Linked DNA regions of Verminephrobacter eiseniae EF01-2. The protein of the gene in region 1 binds, or shares a complex with, the protein of each later gene. Links are inferred from orthologs where the notes say so. Each region holds a gene or a part of one and is shown on either strand. Other genes may lie near its edges.

What was found. The genes of interacting proteins can lie anywhere in the genome.
Region 2: the proteins of VEIS_RS08270 (region 1) and uvrB are in contact, whole or in part, in a crystal structure (PDB 7EGT), measured with the Thermus thermophilus proteins. The link is inferred for Verminephrobacter eiseniae EF01-2 from one-to-one orthologs. Residues at the interface, in WP_096412145.1 of Thermus thermophilus: His654, Arg656, Phe657, Gln666, Asp668, Glu669, Lys680, Arg681, Leu682, Ser683, Lys685, Tyr686, Ala687; in WP_096411307.1 of Thermus thermophilus: Glu23, Leu25, Arg26, Asp27, Gly28, Glu29, Arg30, Phe31, Arg55, Glu326, Asp327, Phe328, Glu379, Ser382, Gln383, His398, Gly400, Arg401.

The regions. Positions count from the first base shown.
Region 1 is NC_008786.1:1,889,199-1,893,883, reverse strand. Bases 1,601-4,685 are described here. They hold VEIS_RS08270 (UvrD-helicase domain-containing protein), read right to left. Parts: upstream 4,292-4,685; coding sequence 1,910-4,291; downstream 1,601-1,909. Other genes in these bases: VEIS_RS08265 (GMP reductase), read left to right, coding at 4,369-4,685. Outside these bases: VEIS_RS25835 (hypothetical protein), read left to right, coding at 42-359; VEIS_RS08275 (extracellular solute-binding protein), read left to right, coding at 470-1,591. UniProt on the Escherichia coli protein: A helicase with DNA-dependent ATPase activity. Unwinds DNA duplexes with 3'-5' polarity. Translocates on single-stranded DNA with 3'-5' polarity. Initiates unwinding more efficiently from a nicked substrate than double-stranded DNA.
Region 2 is NC_008786.1:2,682,557-2,685,525, reverse strand. Bases 1-2,936 are described here. They hold uvrB (excinuclease ABC subunit UvrB), read right to left. Parts: upstream 2,573-2,936; coding sequence 428-2,572; downstream 1-427. Other genes in these bases: VEIS_RS11610 (amino acid aminotransferase), read left to right, coding at 2,689-2,936; iscR (Fe-S cluster assembly transcriptional regulator IscR), read right to left, coding at 1-133. Outside these bases: more of VEIS_RS11610, read left to right, coding at 2,937-2,969. UniProt on the Escherichia coli protein: The UvrABC repair system catalyzes the recognition and processing of DNA lesions. A damage recognition complex composed of 2 UvrA and 2 UvrB subunits scans DNA for abnormalities.

The sequences.
Region 1 (4,685 bases):
CTGCACGGGTTGCTTGGCGCTGACATGGCCCATCGTGACTAGTGTCGCGTCACCGATCATCTGTCGGTCTGCGCTGGCCATCGAAGCGCATCGCGGCGTTGCATCGCTTGCCAATACGCTCGGTATTGGCCGCGCTATGCGCCTTGCGCTGCGCTCCGATGGCTGCGTGCAGCCTACGACATCTGATCGGTGACGCGACACTAGCCGCAGTCGCCGTGAGCAGGCCCACGCCTGAAATTTTCATCATGCGCTTGGCTTCATTGCACCAGCCGCTGCCGACCTCTGAGCAGTCATTGCAGAACTTGGGATACCCGCTGTCTGGTGGCTATACAGCCCGCGCCAATGTTGCAACTGTGTAGCTGATGGCACGCCGTCGGTGGCAAATGCTCTGATATTATTTTCACCCTGCCGCTGGCGCAGACGCTCCCTCCATCCCCATCCCCATCTCCTTCCAAGAGGATTGATTGCAATGACCAAGAGCTTTAAACACTGGGGCGCCACGCTGGCGCTGCTGACCACTGCCCTGTGCATTGCCGTGGGCGCGCATGCTGCAGAATCCAAGGTGCTCAACATCTACAACTGGTCGGACTACATCGCCGACGACACCATCAAGAACTTCGAGAAAGAGTACGGCATCAAGGTCCGCTACGACAACTTCGACAACAACGAAATCCTGCACGCCAAACTGGTCGCCGGCAAGACCGGTTATGACATCGTCGTGCCCGGCTCCCACTTTGCCAAGACCCAGATCGAGGCCGGTCTGCTGCAAAAACTCGACAAGAGCAAGCTGAGCAACTGGGGCAATCTGGACAAAGGGCTGCTGGAGCAGTTGAACAAGCTCGACCCCGGCAACGAATACCTGGTGGACTGGCTGTGGGGCTATGTCACGGTGGGCATCAACGTGAACAAAGTCAAGAAGGCGCTGGGCGACATGCCGATGCCGGACAACGCCTGGGACCTGCTGTTTGACGTGAAGTACGTGAACAAGCTCAAGAGTTGCGGTGTCAGCGTGTTGGACTCGGCTTCCGAAGTGCTCCCGATCGCCTTGCTGTACGCCGGCAAGCCCCCCTACAGCAAGGACGCTGCCGATTACGAGGCTGCCGGCAAAGTGCTCAAGGCCATCCGCCCCTACGTCACACGCATCTCGTCGTCGGGCTATATCGAGGAAATGGCCAGTGGCGCCATTTGTCTGGTGATGGGTTACTCGGGCGACATCAACATCGCCCGCAGCCGCGCGGCCGCTGCCAAGACCAAAACGCCCGTCGTGATCGAGGCACTGGTGCCCAAGTCCGGCGCCACCCTGTTCTTTGACACCATGGCCATCCCCAAGGACGCCCAGAATGTGGAAAACGCCCATTTGTTCATCAACTACATCCTGCGTCCCGAAGTGCATGCGTCGCTGACCAACAAAGTGTTCTACGCCAATCCCAACGCAGCCTCGCTGAAGTTCGTGACAAAGGACGTGGCCGAGAACAAGTCCATCTTCCTGGACAACGAAGCCATCAAGACCATGGTGGCGCCTGATGCGCTGCCGCAAGCCATCCGCAAAGTCCAGACCAGCATATTCACCAACTTCAAGGCAAGACGCTGACCAGGCCCCCTGGCGTCCCGCGCCCCCGCTCGGGCCGGGACTCCACCCCGCAACATGGGCCGTTGCTTATTCCGCTCTCCTATGCCTGTTGCAGCCTTGCAATCTGGCGGGCTTGGGCGAGGTCAGGGTCTTCATCGAGCGCGAGAGGCTGTGCGGGTTGGGGTGTGGATTGGTGTGGTGGACATGTCGCTGCTGGCGCCCACCCTGATCACGCCAGGCGCCCGGTTGTGGACACTCGACAAGCGTCTTCCTCATTGGCCGAGCGCTTCGGCGTAGCCCACCGATGACGCTGTCCTGGCACGATGGCGCCCCCCGCGTTCAATCCACCACCGTCAGCTTGGCCACCGACAGCAGCAGCCATTTGCTGCCGTGGCGCGCAAAATGGACTTGGGCACGCTCATCGGTGCCGCTGCCTTCAAGGGCCAGCACCTTGCCTTCGCCGAACTTGGTGTGAAACACGGCAATGCCGGCGGCAAGACCATGCGCGGGCGCGCCCTTGCGCGGCGGCACCGGCAGATGGGCAAAGACCCCTGATTCAGCACCTGCGGATTTGAAACCGAATGACTGCCTGGCACTGGAAGAATATGCACTGCCTGCTCCTGAATGAGAAGCAAGCGCGGCAAAGGACTGGCGCTTGGGTGTGAGCCACTTGAGCGCCGCCTCAGGCAGTTCGTCGAAGAAACGGCTCCTGATGTTGTAGCGGGTCTGGCCATGCAACATGCGCGTTTGCGAATGGCTCAGATACAGGCGCCGGCGCGCGCGGGTGATGGCCACGTACATCAGGCGACGCTCTTCCTCCAGAGTGTCGCGCTCGCTGGCCGCGTTCTCGTGCGGGAACAGGCCCTCTTCCATGCCGCCGATGAACACACCATCAAACTCCAGCCCCTTGCTGGCGTGTACGGTCATCAGTTGCACGGCGTTCTGTCCGGCCTGGGCCTGGTTGTCGCCCGCCTCCAGTGCGGCATGGGTCAGGAAGGCGGCCAGCGGCGACAGGGTTTCGCCGGTGTCGGCGTCCACGATGCCGGGCATCGGTGGCTTGGGCGGTGCAGCGCCGCCATGCTCATCCAGCGGCAAGGCCACGGCATCGCGGCCAAAGCCCTCTTGCGTGACGAAGCTCTCCGCTGCATTGATCAGTTCCTGCAAGTTCTCGATGCGGTCGGCGCCTTCCTTTTCGGTGCAAAAGTGCGCCACCAGTCGCGTGGATTCGAGCATCTGCTCGATGATGCTGCGCAGATTCAGCCCCCGTGTCTGCGCGCGCAGGCCATCGACCAGCGCCACGAATGCGCCCAGGTTGATGCCCGCCTTGCCGGGCACGGCGCTCACGCCGTCGTACAGTGAGCAGCCGGCGGCGCGGGCTGCATCTTGCAGCACCTCGATGCTGCGCGCACCAATGCCGCGCGGCGGAAAGTTCACCACGCGCGCAAAGCTGGTGTCGTCCTGCGGGTTCTCCAGCAGGCGCAGATAGGCCAGCGCATGCTTGATTTCGGCACGCTCGAAAAAGCGCAGACCACCGTACACGCGGTAAGGCACGCCGGCATTGAACAGCGCCGATTCGATCACCCGGCTTTGCGCATTGCTGCGGTACAGCACGGCGATCTCCCGGTGCTCGAAGCCGTCGCTGCGCAGCAGTTGTTTGATCTCGTCGACCATCCACTGCGCCTCGGCCAGATCGGAGCTCGCCTCGTACACCCGCACCGGCTCGCCGGGGCCTTGCGTGGTGCGCAGGTTCTTGCCCAGGCGGCTGCTGTTGTGGCTGATCAGCGCGTTGGCCGAGTCCAGGATATGGCTGTAGCTGCGGTAGTTCTGTTCGAGCTTGATCTGCTGCTGCACGCCGAACTCGCGCACGAAGTCGGCCATGTTGCCCACGCGCGCACCGCGAAAGGCGTAGATGCTCTGGTCATCGTCGCCCACGGCCAGCACGCTGCCGTGCGCCTGGTAGCGCCCGTCCACGACATTGCCTGCCAACTGCTTGAGCCAGGCGTATTGCAGTTGGTTGGTGTCTTGGAACTCGTCGACCAGGATATGGGCAAAGCGGCGCTGGTAATGCGCACGCAGGTGATCGTTGTCACGCAACAGTTCGTAGCTGCGCAGCATCAGCTCGCCAAAATCGACAACGCCCTCGCGCTGGCATTGCTCTTCGTAGAGTTGGTAAATCTCGATCTTCTTGCGGGTGTTGCTGTCCTGGCCCTGCACATCGTTCGGGCGCAGGCCCTGCTCCTTGCAGTTGGCGATGAAGTGCGCCAAATCCTTGGGCGCAAAGCGCTCGTCATCAACGTTGTGTTGCTTGCACAGGCGCTTGACGGCGGCAAGCTGGTCTTGCGTGTCCAGAATCTGAAAGGTCTGCGGCAGGCCCGCAGCCTGATGGTGCGCACGCAGCAGGCGGTTGCACAGACCGTGGAAGGTGCCGATCCACATGCCGCGCACATGCACCGGCAGCATCGCCGACAGGCGCGCCACCATTTCCTTGGCGGCCTTGTTGGTAAAGGTCACGGCCAGGATACTGCCGGGCCTGGCATGGCCGTTTTGCAGCAGCCAGGCGATGCGCGTGGTGAGCACCCGCGTCTTGCCCGACCCCGCCCCCGCCAAGATCAGCGCATGGCCGGCCGGCAGCGTCACGGCGGCGAGTTGCTCGGGGTTCAGATGGACCAGAAGGGGGGATGCGGCCGATGGGGCATCCGGGAGCGGGTCTTGTGGGAACATGCAGCCATTGTAGAAAGCACCCGGCGCAACCGGGATCGTTTTGCAGCGCGCGCCCACTCGATGGAGCTTGGAATCCGATGGAAATCTTCGACTACGACAACGTCCTTTTGCTGCCGCGCAAATGCCGCGTGCGCAGCCGCTCGGAATGCGACACCAGCGTGCGGCTGGGCGAGCGCTCGTTTCGCATCCCCGTGGTGCCGGCCAACATGAAAACCGTGGTGGACGAAAAAATCTGCGCCTGGATGGCCCAGAACGGCTACTTCTACGTGATGCACCGGTTCGACCTGGACAATGTCCGGTTCGTCCGGGACATGCAGGCCCGGGGCTGCTACGCCTCGATATCGCTGGGCGTGCAACCACCCGACCATGACACCGTGGAGCAGTTGGCAGCACA
Region 2 (2,969 bases), 790 kb from region 1 along the record:
GCTGCTCCAGATACGACAGCGAAATTTGCTGGCGCTGGCTGATGGCCGCCAATGTGACAGGCCCTGTGTTCTGGCGCAAGGCCAAGTCAATCATCGCGGTGACCGCAAAACGGCCTTTGGTTGTCAGACGCATCGCAAGCTCCTTGTGCCAAGGCTTGTTCGTTGTAGAAGCCGCCTTCACCGGTCATCGGCAATGACCAACGGGTCAGCGAGGGCGCCGTCTCGACCCCCTGCCCTGCTCCGCACGGCCTGCTGGGCGCCTGGTGCGGAACCCTTCATCGTTCGGGGCGGTGTTCCTTGGGTGTCGGGCGCCAGTATAGCATCAATCCTTATCAAATTTGTCGGATTAAAAAACCGGTCGGTCGCTATTTGGTCAGTCATGTTTTCCTCGCACCCGGCGGCCGTCGTCCCGACACGCTCGACGGCATTACGGGAGCACCGGATCACTGCCATGCGCGCCAAAGACTTGGCTTTTGAGGCCGGCAAGCTGGTCCCGCATCCTGGCGGCCTGCTCGAATTCCAGATTGCGCGCGTGTTCGAGCATGCGTTTTTCCAGCCGCTTGATCTCGCGCGCCAGGTCTTTCTCGGACATGTCCTGCGTCTTGGCACGCTGCATCGCTTCCTGCTCCAGCCGCTCGGCGACCTTGCCGGCTTTTTCGCTGTAGACGCCATCGATCAGGTCTCTGACCCGCTTGACGATGCTGCGCGGCGTGATGGCGTGGCGCTGGTTGTGCGCCAGTTGCCTGATGCGGCGGCGCTCGGTCTCGCCGATGGCTTTTTTCATGGATTCGGTCATCCGGTCGGCGTACAGGATGGCCCGGCCATTGATGTTGCGCGCTGCGCGGCCTATGGTCTGGACCAGGCTGCGCTCGGCCCGCAAAAAGCCCTCCTTGTCGGCATCGAGGATGGCCACCAGGGACACCTCGGGGATGTCCAGCCCCTCGCGCAGCAGGTTGATCCCCACCAGCACGTCGAACACGCCCAGGCGCAGGTCGCGGATGATCTCCACGCGCTCGACCGTGTCTATGTCGCTGTGCAGGTAGCGCACCTTGACACCGTTGTCCGCCAGGTAGTCGGTCAGTTGCTCGGCCATGCGCTTGGTCAGCGTGGTGATGAGCACGCGCTCATGCCGCTGCGCGTGGATGCGTATTTCCTGCAACACATCGTCGACCTGGTGTGTCGCCGGGCGCACCTGCACCTCGGGGTCGACCAGGCCGGTGGGCCGCACCACCTGATCGACGATCTGGCCGGAGTGGATCCTTTCATAGTCGGCCGGCGTGGCCGAGACGAAGATCACCTGGCGCATGCGCTGCTCGAACTCCTCGAACTTCAGCGGCCGGTTGTCCAGCGCCGACGGCAGGCGAAAGCCATAGTCCACGAGCGTGGTCTTGCGCGAGCGGTCGCCGCTGTACATGGCGTTGAGCTGGCCAATCATCTGATGGCTCTCGTCGAGGAACATCAGTGCGTCCTTGGGCAGGTAATCGGTCAGCGTGCTCGGCGGATCGCCCGGCGCCGCCCCCGACAGGTGGCGCGTGTAGTTCTCTATGCCCTTGCAATGCCCGACTTCGCTGAGCATCTCCAGATCGAACCGCGTGCGCTGCTCCAGGCGCTGGGCCTCCAGCAATTTGCCGAGCGCCTGCAACTGCTGCAAGCGCTCGGCAAGCTCCGCCTTGATGCTCTCGATCGCAGCCAGCACCTTGTCGCGCGGCGTCACATAGTGGCTGCTGGGGTAGACCGTAAAGCGCAGGATCTTCTGCTTGACGCGCCCGGTGAGCGGGTCGAACAGTTGCAGGCTGGCCACTTCGTCATCGAACAGCTCGATGCGCAGCGCCAGTTCGGAATGCTCGGCAGGAAAGACATCGATGGTCTCGCCCCGCACGCGGAACTTGCCGCGCGAGAAATCCGCATCGTTGCGCTGGTATTGCATGCGGATCAGTTGCGCGATCACATCGCGCTGGCCCAGTTTGTCGCCCCCGCGCAAGATCATCACCATGCGGTGGTAGCTCTCGGGCTCGCCAATGCCATAGATCGCCGACACAGTGGCCACGATCACCACATCGCGCCGCTCCATCAGGCTCTTGGTGCAGCTCAAACGCATCTGCTCGATATGCTCGTTGATCGCGCTGTCCTTTTCGATGAACAGGTCGCGCTGCGGCACATAGGCCTCGGGCTGGTAGTAGTCGTAGTAGCTGACGAAATATTCGACCGCGTTCTTCGGAAAGAACTCGCGAAACTCGCTGTAGAGCTGCGCGGCCAGCGTCTTGTTGGGCGCAAACACGATGGCCGGGCGCCCCATGCGGGCAATGACGTTGGCCATGGTGAAAGTCTTGCCCGAGCCGGTCACACCCAACAGCGTCTGAAACACCTCGCCGTCGTTCAGCCCCTCGACCAGTTTGGCGATGGCCTCGGGCTGATCGCCCGCAGGCAGATACGGTTGGAACAACGCAAAGGGAGAATCGGGGAATCGGACGAATCGGCCCTCCTGGCCCTCCTGGGCGCCTTGGGCGCCATGACCATCCTGGCCGTCTTGCCTGTCGAGTTTTTCCGTGATGACTTCTGTGATATCCGGCATGGGGCGGTCAACCATCGTGATGAATCGTGCGGGGCGGGCCGTTAAAATCGGCACCACCCGGCACAGTACACCACGGCCGGATTCCGCGCTACAAAGACCCACCGTGAAGGATTTTCATGTCCGTGTTCAGCACCGTCGAAATGGCCCCGCGCGACCCGATCCTGGGCCAGAGCGAGCAATTCAACCTCGACACCCGCCCCGTCAAGGCCAATCTGGGGGTTGGCGTTTATTTCGACGACGCCGGCCGGCTGCCGCTGCTGGCCTGCGTGCAGGCGGCTGAAAAGGCCATGTTGTCCGCCCCCAGCACACGCGGCTATCTGCCGATAGACGGCATCGCGGCCTACGACAACGCCGTCAAGGCCCTGGTGTTCGGCGCCGACAGCGAACCCGTGCAATC